One region of the Clostridium sp. TJA020 genome, then DNA from elsewhere that is predicted to be linked to it. Evidence: riboswitches for the same ligand, from Rfam matches in the RefSeq annotation. Region 1 holds a riboswitch; the other holds the start of a gene.

Evidence for each region. Region 1 has a riboswitch for FMN ahead of AC4FQ1_RS07440 (ECF transporter S component). Riboswitches for the same ligand answer to the same signal wherever they lie in the genome.
Region 2: it holds a riboswitch for FMN, as region 1 does, so the genes downstream of both, ribD (bifunctional diaminohydroxyphosphoribosylaminopyrimidine deaminase/5-amino-6-(5-phosphoribosylamino)uracil reductase RibD) here and AC4FQ1_RS07440 (ECF transporter S component) in region 1, are expected to answer to the same signal.

Annotation. Positions count from the first base shown of each region.
Region 1 covers NZ_JBZEFC010000003.1:308,363-314,371, forward strand. Annotated here, with positions in the region: gene AC4FQ1_RS07420 (metal ABC transporter substrate-binding protein) at 1-689, opposite strand, end outside; gene tsaE (tRNA (adenosine(37)-N6)-threonylcarbamoyltransferase complex ATPase subunit type 1 TsaE) at 869-1,333, shown strand; gene tsaB (tRNA (adenosine(37)-N6)-threonylcarbamoyltransferase complex dimerization subunit type 1 TsaB) at 1,327-2,046, shown strand; gene rimI (ribosomal protein S18-alanine N-acetyltransferase) at 2,027-2,473, shown strand; gene AC4FQ1_RS07440 (ECF transporter S component) at 2,541-3,122, opposite strand; FMN riboswitch at 3,248-3,366, opposite strand; gene AC4FQ1_RS07445 (class II D-tagatose-bisphosphate aldolase, non-catalytic subunit) at 3,437-4,747, opposite strand; gene AC4FQ1_RS07450 (tagatose bisphosphate family class II aldolase) at 4,768-5,625, opposite strand; gene agaF (PTS galactosamine/N-acetylgalactosamine transporter subunit IIA) at 5,674-6,009, opposite strand, start outside.
Region 2 covers NZ_JBZEFC010000002.1:375,268-381,276, reverse strand. Annotated here, with positions in the region: gene AC4FQ1_RS05680 (PAS domain-containing hybrid sensor histidine kinase/response regulator family protein) at 1-187, shown strand, start outside; gene AC4FQ1_RS05675 (SH3 domain-containing protein) at 355-2,262, opposite strand; gene AC4FQ1_RS05670 (gamma-glutamyl-gamma-aminobutyrate hydrolase family protein) at 2,452-3,174, opposite strand; gene AC4FQ1_RS05665 (DUF6512 family protein) at 3,479-4,024, shown strand; FMN riboswitch at 4,087-4,204, shown strand; gene ribD (bifunctional diaminohydroxyphosphoribosylaminopyrimidine deaminase/5-amino-6-(5-phosphoribosylamino)uracil reductase RibD) at 4,615-5,811, shown strand; gene AC4FQ1_RS05655 (riboflavin synthase) at 5,881-6,009, shown strand, end outside.

The sequences.
Region 1 (6,009 bases):
AAGGATTTTTCTTTAGGAAGAGTTTCAAAATTTAATCCTATACCTCTAAAGAAATATTCTAAGCTATTATCTTGTAATATAAATTTGAACTTTTTATAATCAGAAATATTTTTTTCAAAACCTTTTTGAATTTCATCTAATTTCTTAACTAAACTATTATAATTCTGTTCATAAAAATTTCTATTTGCAGGATCCTTTTCTTGTAATGCTGATTTTGCGTTATAAATCATTATTTTATATTCAGGAATTCCTAAAAAATAATATGGATTAGTTACAGTTTTCTTATTTAATTCAATTGAAATTTCTCTTATCCCTCTTGATAAATTTATTACTCCAAGTTTACTTTTATCAAGTTCTGAAATCATATTGTTTATTTCTAAGCCACTATATGTAACTGCTGAATAAAAGAATAAATCCATATTTGAAATATTATCTACTATACTTTTATCATACTTATAATTCTTTATATCATTAAAATTATTAAACATATATTGTACATTATGTTTATCACCACATAATTTTTTAATCATTTCATATTGTGGTTTATTTATTGTCATTATATTTAAATATACATCTCTATTATTCTTATCATTTTCAGAAGTATCTGCCATAAGTGGTTTAGATACTACACCAATGCCTAAAAAAAACGCTGCTGTTATAATTAGCATTGCAGCTGTTAACTTTTTCATGATTTCACCTCTTCAAAACCATAATCTATAGTTATTTTTTGTAAATACTTATATTAATATATTCTACACTTTTTATTTTAGTTATGCAATTACAATTATATTACTTTTACTTTTCTTTTTTTTAAAATTTGGATAGAATATAAGGATAAGTTAATAATTATAGAAAGGAGCTTTTTAATATGGATTTTGAAGTTAATAGTATTGCGGAAACTACAAATATCGGTAGACAATTAGGTAAAATTTTAAACCCTGGTGATATTGTTTGTTTAACTGGTGATTTAGGAACAGGTAAAACTCATATAACAAAAGGCATTGCTGAAGGACTTTCAATAACTGAAAATATAACAAGCCCTACATTTACAATTGTTAATGAATACGAATCTGGAAGATTAAAATTATACCATTTTGATGTGTATAGAGTAAGTGATCCTGATGAGATTTATGCAATTGGATTTGATGATTACATATTTGGTGAAGGTGTTTCTATTATAGAATGGGCAAATTATATAGAAGAAATTTTACCTAAAGATTATCTTCATATATATATACAAAAAGATTTATCAAAAGGAGAAAATTATAGAAAAATTTCTATTACTCCATATGGTGAAAAATATAATTACGTAAAGGAGCTGACTTTATGTTAGTTTTAAGTGTTGACTCTTCTTCAAAATGTGCTACTGTAGCACTTCTTAATGAAGATATGGTTATTGCTGAATATACATTAAATAATAAAAGAGAACATTCTGTTCTTCTTATGGGAATGATAGACAAGGTATTAAAAGATTCTAATCTTTCTATAAATGATGTTGACGGTTTTGTTGTATCAAAGGGACCTGGTTCTTTTACTGGTCTTCGTATAGGAATGGCTACAATAAAAGGGCTTAGCTTTGGAAGTAATAAACCTTATGTAAGTGTATCAACATTAGAAGGTTTAGCTTCATCTCTTACATACTTTGATGGAATAATATGTCCTATTATGGATGCAGTAAGAGAAAATGTTTTTACTGCAATATATAAATGTAAAAATGGTACTATTGAAACATTGATAGATTGTACATCTATGGATTTACCTGAACTAAAAGAAGAACTTAATAAGTTAAATGAAAAAGTACTTCTAACTGGTGACGGTGCAATAAAACATAAAGAATATTTATCTCAAAATATAAAAAATTCTTACTTTGCTCCTATTCACCTAAATACAGTAAGAGCTTCTCAAATAGGTGAAGTTGGTTTAAAACTATTAAAAAAAGAAATAAAAGATGATGAAAATTCATCACCACTTTACTTAAAAAAACCTCAAGCAGTTAGAGAATTAGAAAAAAGGCTACAAATGACAAATGGCGAATCTAATTCTTAAAGAAATGGACTTCTCCGATTTAGAAGGAGTATATGAGGTTAGCTCTCTAAGTCTTAAGGAAACATGGAGTTTAAATTCAATAGAAAAAGAACTAAATAATAAATTGGCAACATATATTGTATGCTTAGAAGATTCTAAGGTTTTAGGCTTTGCAGGCTCATGGCTTATAGCATCTGAAGGACAAATTACTAATGTAGCTGTTCACCCTAATTCTAGGGGCAAAGGAATAGGAAAATATTTAATGGAAAAACTAATCTTTGTTTTAAAAAATAAAGGATGTACCGATATTACATTAGAAGTTAGAAAATCAAATATTATTGCTCAAAATCTTTACAAATCCTTAGGTTTTAAAGAAGAAGGTATAAGAAAAAATTTTTACGAAGATAACAAAGAAGATGCAATAATAATGTGGCTTTATAATATATAAAATTTAAAGCAAAACAAAAGGAGTTATTTTTAAATAACTCCTTTATTTTAATTAAAATACAATTTTGTTATGCTATTTTTTCTTTACGTTTTTCTCCAAAGTTTGGATCACATTTAAATACTGATACTGACACCTTTTTATATAATGCATAAGTTACAACAGATACTATTACTCCTTTTATAGCATTAAAAGGTAACAATCCTACTGTTACATATTGCATTAGTTGTGTTGAATCCATATGCATTCCGTAAGCTGGTAATAAAAAATATACATTAGCAATTATTCCAACTAACTCCATTAATATTATACTAACTACCATACCTAATATTGCAGTCTTTTTTGACTTATTTCTAGAATAAATAAATGCAGCTGGTAAAACAAATGATACTCCTATAATAAAGTTTGCAACTTCGCCAACTCCACCAGTTCCACTTCCTGCTAATAGAAAGTGCATGAAAACTTTTATTAATTCTATAATTACACCTGCAATTGGTCCAAAAGCAAATGCTCCCATAATTGCTGGAACATCACTTAAATCCATTTTAAGCCATGGAAAAATTGGTATTAAAGGTATTTCAATATACATTAATATGAAAGCCATACCTGCTAACAATGAAATTTTTACGGTTTTGTTTAAATTTGATGTCATTTTATAATTCCTCCCCCAAATTATCTTCTTTTGGTGGGTAACTATTAATAACTAATTTTTTAAATAAAAAACCCTGATATTTAATTATATCAGGGCGTTAAGTTTCAAACCTAAAGTTATTAATATTTTACCTTCTTTCATCCAGACTATACTGTCGGCTTCGGAATCTAACCGAATCATGCTAAACCATTAGCTCGCGGGCTTTACCGCCGGTGGGGAATTACGCCCCGCCCTGAAGATATTTATTTAATTTACAATTTAATCCTATCACCTTAACTTATCATTGTCAATAAAATAACATTATATTTTTTGTATTATTTTATCGCAAAAATATAATCATCTATATATTCACCAATTCTATCCTTTAATAACTCTTTCGCCGAAATATTTAACTTGCCTTCTCTAATTTTTTTAAATTGACTATGCATAAATTGACTTACTAAAGTTATTGGAATTTCAACTTTTTCTAAATTATCCATCATCTTTTCCAATGCAAAATTTACATCTTCTCTTGGCATATAATATCTACATCTATCTGATAAACTATATCTTCTATCAAATTTTATTTTTTCACTTGTACCTGAGTAATGTTTAATCCAATCCTTTGGATCTTTAACCATATTAAAATCTAATACATCCATAAACCTTGATAATTCTAAATCTGGATTATATTTTAATAATTCATTTTCCATTGCATTTAATGCAAAGGCACCTTCTCTAAAGCCAAATGTTAAAGCTGGTCCAACTTTTAAAATTATATATCCATCCTCAACCATTTCTCTCAAAGCTTTAGGCGTTTGATAATCAGTTGAGTGAGCTTCAAATACTAAATTATCATATTTCTTTATAGCATCACTTAATTCTTTTGCTGAATCTCTATTATATTCCCAAACATTATCACTACTAAATTCAACTCCTGGTTGCACAACTACTCCTACAACATAATCAAAAGCTTCTCGTAATCCTCTATTGTAAAAAGCTTCTTTAAATGTATTTACAGTTGTTTCAAAATCTTCTTTTCTTGTAACCTTTATTCCTTCTTCTTCATCATTCTCTACTTGCGCTCCTCCAGGTATTGGAACTTCACTACCAATTATATAAACTGGATGAATTGCATTTTTATTTATATTTAACAATTCTTTATATGCATTTTCACATACCTCACAAAGAATAGCTGCTCTTTTAGCTATTATCTCATCTCCAAATTTTCCTGATTCAATATCGCCTTTAAGCGGCATACTTGTATCTAAATGAATTTTTGTAAATCCTGCAAGAACATATTCTCTAACTAATACTTTTGCATTTTCCATAGCTATTTTAGAATCTAAGTTTGTCCATGTTAAAGGTCCTAAATGATCTCCACCAAGGATTATTCTTTCCTTTGGAAAATTATTTTTATAAGCTAAGTTATAAATATAATCTATATATTCTTTTGGTTTCATTCCAGTATATCCACCAAATTGATCTACTTGATTTGCTGTTGATTCAATTAAAAGATTAATATTAGTATCTCTTAATCTTTCCATCGCAGCCTCAATTACATATTGATTTGAACAACAAACAGAAAATATTCCTACTGTTTCTCCCCTCTTATATTTATTAACTATTTCTTTAATAGGATGCATTTATATTATTCACCTCTTTTTTAAGCTTTATTATTACTTCCACATATAATTATCTTGTGTTTAACTATATCTCTCATTGCTTCTTTACCAGGTGTCATATATTTTCTTGGATCATTAGCTTCTGGATGATTCACAAAATATTTCTTTACAGCATCTGAAAAAGGTATTTTTAAATCTGTAGCTACATTAACTTTACATATTCCACACCTTATAGCTTCTTTAACTAATTCATCAGGCACATCTGATGCACCATGTAAAACTAAAGGAATAGAAACTTTTTCTCTTATTTCTTTTAATCTTTCAAAATCAAGCTTTGCTTTTCCTTTATATAGTCCATGAGCAGTACCAATTGCAACTGCTAATGAATCTATACCAGTTTTATCAACAAAATCTTTAGCTTGGTCAGGATTTGTATACATTGTATCTTTTTCATCAACAACCAAATCATCTTCCTGCCCACCAAGTCTTCCAAGCTCTGCCTCAACTGTAGCATCAAATTTATGAGCATATTCAACAACTTCTTTAACTATTTTTATATTATTTTCATACTTTTCATAAGATGCATCAATCATTGCTGACTTAAAACCTTTGTCTATATAATCTTTTATATCACTTATATCCTCAAAATGATCTAAATGTATAGCTATAGGAATTTTATATTTCTTTGCAGCAACCTCAGCCATTGAAACAATATAATCAGCGCCAGCATATTTAATAGTTGATGGTGTTCCAGCTAATATAACTGGTGACTTTAGTTCTGCTGCAGTTTCAACAACAACTTGTAAAGTTTCTAAGTTGTGTATATTAAATGCTGGTACCGCATATCCCTCTCTTTGAGCTTTTTTAAGCATTTCTCTAGTTGATAATATTTTCCCCATTCTCTTTACCCTCTTTCTTAAACTCTTATAACTGTACCTAAGTTCATATTAAATTCCATCTACAAAATCTACTTCTTCATTATTTTCTTTCTTTAATTCAAAAGCCTTTATTGAATTATTTCCTGAATTAATAGCAAAATCTATTAACTCATTAACATTCATTCCATCTCTACATAATGAAACTTCAAGAAGCATTCCAAGATTTGTCCCTGCTAATACTCTCATATTTTTATTTTGTAATTTTTGACTTAATATAACTGAAATTTTAAAAGGAGATCCACCTGCTAAATCTGAAAGAACTAAAATTTCATCAGTGTTTAATTCTGAAATTGCACATTTTAATTTTTTTTCTAAAGCTTCTGTACTATCCCCTTCAATAAAATC
Region 2 (6,009 bases), on a different contig from region 1:
GATACACGATGATGCAGAATCTATACCTATAATTGCAATGACAGCAGATGCTTTTGAAGAGAATATTACAATGTCATTAGAAGCAGGAATGGATGGGCATATATCTAAACCAATAGAGATAAACGTATTATATAATACTTTAAAGGAAATACTTATAAATAAAAAAGAAGGAAAATCTAATAATTAATAGAGAAATTTAATTTGATATAAAGTTATACTATTTTATTATTTAAAAATATAAGATTTAAATAATAAAATAAATTACAAAATTTAATTTATAAACTATATGAAAAATAGACTTTTTAAGATTTTATTTTAACTTAAAAAGTCTATTTTAAAATATAACAGAGAAAATTATTTACTTATATATTGTCCAAAAACCCAACCAGTATGTCCATTATAATTTACTTTATACCATCCATTTGAACTACCTAATACAGTAACGACTCTATTATTAGGTATAGTTAATATACAACTACTATGAGTAGTATTAGATGTTCTTAAATTTAATCCTGAGCGAGCAGTTATTCTAGCTTTCTTCATGCTTTTGTTTTCGTTATTAGAAGATGATGATTCTATGAAATTAGAATTTACTCTTACATAGTCTTTAGAAACATAAGCGTGTCCACCTCTATATTCTATTTCATAGAAGTTACCTTTTGAACCTGTGATAGTAACTTTATTATTTCTTTTTAAAGAACCGATTATTCTTGAATTAGTTGAAGCACCACTTCTAATATTTAAATAACTATTAACATTAACAGTACCAGTTTTCTTATCTGTAGAATTATTTGATTTTTTAATTTCTTTACTAGGTGATATATTTTTCTTAGTTTCTGTATAAGTTGAATTTATTCTTACATAATCTTTAGAAACATAAGCATGTTCACCTCTATATTCTATTTCATAGAAGTTACCTTTTGAACCTGTAATAGTAACTTTATTATTTCTTTTTAAAGAACCGATTATTCTTGAGTTAGTTGAAGCACCACTTCTAACATTTAAATAACTATTAACATTAACAGTACCAGTTGATATTTTCTTAGCTTCAGATTGTATAGCTGCTTGTTTTTTAACTTCAGATTTAATATTTATTTTTTTAGTTGTATCTGTTTTTACTGATTTATAGTTTTTTACATAGTCTGAATAAACATAAGCTGAATCACCATTATAATTTATTCTATAAAAATGATTATCTAATCCTGTAATATCAACTTTAGTATTATTTTTTAATGCTCCAATTGCTTTTGATTTAACTGAAGGGTTACTTCTTACAGTTAAATAAGTATTTACTCTTACAGTACCTTCAGCTATTTTAGGATTAGTTTTACAATTAGATTTTTTAGGGCTAGTTTTATAAGCAGCCTTTTTAGCTTCTTCTTTTACATATTCATAGAAATGAGAAGTTGCAGTTATATTTTTTCCATCATATAATCCTCTTTCATGATATATATTATTATTAAATAATGCCTTTTGATTATCAACAACATAAGCTAATGTATGTTCTTCATTAGCCCATCCCATAAAAATATATGCATGCATTTCTCCAGCAAAACATACATCACCAGGTTCTAATTGGTTTAAATTAGTTACTTTTTTCCATCCAACATTTTTTAGTGCTTTTTCTAAATTAGTTGTATATCCAGTCTCTTCAGGAATATTTACTCCAACACGTCTTAATGCTTCTGAAGCAAAGTAAACGCAGTTGTTGCTAGTAATACCATTATGAAGTTTTACAGCTTTTACATCAACAGATTTTTGATGTTCTGGATCCATCATATAATAATATAAATTTTCTTGAACTTTTGAATGAAATTTTGGTTTTACTGCAGATGATATTGTATTTTCACTTGAGGCTTTAACTGGTGAGTTTACTTTATTAGAATCAATTTTTTTTGTTTCTGAAGAAGATGTAGTATTTATATCTTTTTTTACTTTTTCTTCAGATTTTTTATCAACAGTATTTTTACTTTTTATAGTTTTATTTTCTGTTTTTTTGTCTTTAGTAGTTTCAGTATTTTTTGTTACATTATTATCAGTTTTCACTTCTTTATTGTTAGCTTTAGAATTAGAATCTTTTACATCTTTTTTAACTTCTGATTGATTATTAGAATCTAAAGCTTTTGAAGTGATATTTGTATTACTTTCAATTTTTTGTGTACTCATATTATCGGCAGATGCCGTTAATGAAGATGAATACAATAATGAGCCTGTAGAAATTGCACTTGCAATTAAAAACATAGCTATTTTCTTACTTTTCATTATTAATCCCCCTAGTTTTCTTTTGTATATTTATCAATTAATATTTTACAATAAAATTACTTTGCAAAATGTTAATAAATTATAAATAAAGAAAAAAAAACAATATATAACAAAAAATAGATAGAGATATAAAGTGTTTTATAATATTGTTATATTAAAAGTATTTTAATATAAATTAATAGAATTATATTATTTGCAACTGTTTATGAATTTTTTAAATAAATTAAGCATTTTTAAATCTTTTAATGCGAGAATTTCAGGATGCCATTGAACCCCTATAACAAATTTTTTATTAATCATTTCTATAGATTCAATAACACCATCTGGAGCATATGAAGTGGCTTTAAAACAATTACTAAGTTTATTAATACATTGATGATGTCCACTATTAACAATATATTTATTTCCTAATAAAGAATTAACTAAACTATTATTTATTGTTGTTATAAGATGAGTTTTTTCACCTAAATAGTTTTCTTGATTATGCTTAATATGATTTTTATTAAAATAAGATATATCTTGATATAATGAACCATAACAAACTACGTTTAATAATTGCATACCTCTACATATTCCAAGTATTGATTTATTTAAATTAATAGCTTTTTTAGCCAATGTAATTTGATACCAATCCATTAATTCGTTTGATTTATTTTGAAGAGGTTTTGGGGATTCACTATAATAAAGTGGATTTATATCTAATCCTCCAGGAAATAAAAAACCATCACAAAGATTTAATTGATAATTTAATACGTCAAGGTTTTTTGTTGCTGGTAAAATAATTGGCACACCTAAAGCATTTACAATAGACTTAGAATAATTATTGTTATTGTAATCATAATTATCTCCAATAAAATAAGTTCTTTTATCAGTAGATATAGAACTAGGTATTCCTATTATAGGTCTTTTCATAATAATCACCTCAACATAAAATAGAAAAGAACTTTTATAATATTATATTCTTTATATAAAAAGTTGATAAATTTAGTTATATATTTAATTTATAAAAATTAAATTAAAAAATTAAGGGTAATATAAATTTTATATAATTAAGAATTTTATTGTTTAAGTTTAATAAAATATAAATAGTTTGATTATTAAAAATCTTAAGTAGTATATAAAAACAATTAAAGAGAATAATAAAATAAGGAGTAATTTAAGATATTAATCAACTTAGGTTACTTCTTTTTTAATCTAAAATAAAGGAGGTTTCTATATGTATAAATCATTATCACCACAAAAGAAATGGATTATAAAAGGAATTCCTATTTTATTTATAATAAGTGCTTGCATTCATTCATTATATAAGTTAACAGGTGAGAATAAAATACTTGCAGCATTTTTTCCTATGAATGAAAGTGTTTGGGAACATTTGAAGATGATTTTATTACCTATAATTTTATGGTGGAGTATTTATTATTTAGTTAATGGAAAAATATACGATATAAATAAAAGAAAATGGTTTACTGGTGCTCTTGTATCATTGATTATTTCTTTAATAACTGTACCTTTATTATATTATTTTTATACTGGAGTCTTTGGTATTGAATCAGTAATTATAGATATTATAATATTATTTTTAGCTGTTTTAATTGGACAATTAATGGGATTATATGTTTATAAAAGGTGTAAGGGTATAAATTATAAATTTTGTATTATAGTTTTTATTATATTAATATTACTTTTTGTTTTATTTACATATTTTCCACCTGAATTACCTATCTTTCTTGATAGTACAACTGGAAAATATGGAATTAATTAAATATAACAAACATTAACATATTTACATTGAAAAGTAAGTATGTTATAATATTAACAAATTTAATAAATCTTCAGGGCAGGGTGAAATTCCCTACCGGCGGTAAAGCCCGCGAGCTATTAAATTAGCAGATTCGGTGAAACTCCGAAGCCGACAGTATAGTCTGGATGAAAGAAGATTAATAATAATTAAGTATTATATTTAATGAAATAATTTTGGTAATTATATTTTAAGTATAATTTTTATACAACATTAATTATTAATAGTATATTATTAAAATTTGTTTTTTAAGCTCTGAAATAATTTATATTTCAGAGTTTTTTAATATTAAATAAAAATTTAATATTAAAATATAATTTAAAATAAATTTAATTTAAAAGATATTAGATACAATTATATATTAAAAATTAAAAAATAATTATAGTATATTGTATTAATATTTTATTTAAATAAAGTTACTATTAATTTATAATATATAGCTTAATTATATTTATAAGGTTAATCAAATTCATTTAAGGTCCTGAGAAAATATTCTCAGGGCTTTTTTATATCCTAAAGAATTATTAAAAATTTAAAAAAGAGAGATGATGCTAATGGATGAAAAGTATATGAAGCTTGCGATGAATTTAGCTAAAAAAGGTGAAGGAAAGGTTAATCCTAATCCTTTAGTTGGAGCTATTATAGTGCAAGATAATAAGATAATTGGTAAAGGTTATCATAGAGAATTTGGGGAAAATCATGCTGAAATAGAGGCTTTTAATAATTTAGCTTCTGACAGTTATGGTGCAACTATGTATGTAAATTTAGAGCCTTGTTCTCATTATGGAAAAACTCCACCTTGTGTTGATAATATTATTAAAAATAAAATTTCAAAAGTGATTATAGGATGTTTGGATCCAAATGAATTGGTCAAAGGAAAAGGTATTAAAAAACTTGAAAATGCGGGAATAGAAGTTAAGATTAGTAATTTAGAAGATGAATGTAAAAAACTAAATGAAGTTTTTATAAAGTATATAAAATTAAAAAAACCATTCGTAGTTTTAAAGAATGCTATGTCTTTAGACGGAAAAATATCAACATATACTGGAGAATCAAAATGGATAACTGGGGAAAAATCAAGAGAATCTGTGCATAATTTAAGGAATAAATATATGGGGATAATGGTTGGTATCAATACTGTTATAAAAGATAATCCAGAATTAACTTGTAGATTAAAAAATGGAAGAAATCCAGTAAGAATTATAGTTGATAGTAATCTTAGAATACCTATAAATTCTAAAGTAATTTTAAATAATAAAAATTCATTTAACTTAAAATTATTAAAAGAATTTAATACTGAAATAGAAAATATAAATGATTTTTTTAAAGAAGATAATAATTTAAAAATTAGAAATAATATAGTTTTAAAAGATATAACAATAATTGCAACTACTAAAAAAGCTAACAAAGAAAAAATAAAAATTTTAGAAAGCAAAGGTGTCATAGTTTTAATTACAAAAGAAAAAGAGAATAGAGTAGATTTAAATGATTTAATGATTAAACTTGGAAAACTAAATATAGATAGCATTTTACTTGAAGGTGGATCAGAATTAAATTTTTCAGCTATTAAGGAAAGAATTGTAGATAAAATTATATGTTATATAGCTCCAAAAATAATTGGGGGAAGTAGCTCAAAGACACCAATAAGTGGACAAGGGATAGAAAAAATAAGTGATGTAATAAATATAAAAGATATGAGCTTTAAAAATATAGGAGAGGATATAGTCGTTGAAGGGTATATAAGATACTAAATAAATTACAAAGCTACTTAATAATTATAATTTAAAAAAATTTATTATATATAATTTTGAGGTGAAAATATGTTTACTGGAATTATAGAAGAAATAGGAGAGGTTAAATATATAAAAAAAGGGATAAACTCATCAAGACTTTTAATAAAAGCAAAAAAGGTTTTAGAAAATACTAAGATTGGAGACAGTGTTTCAACG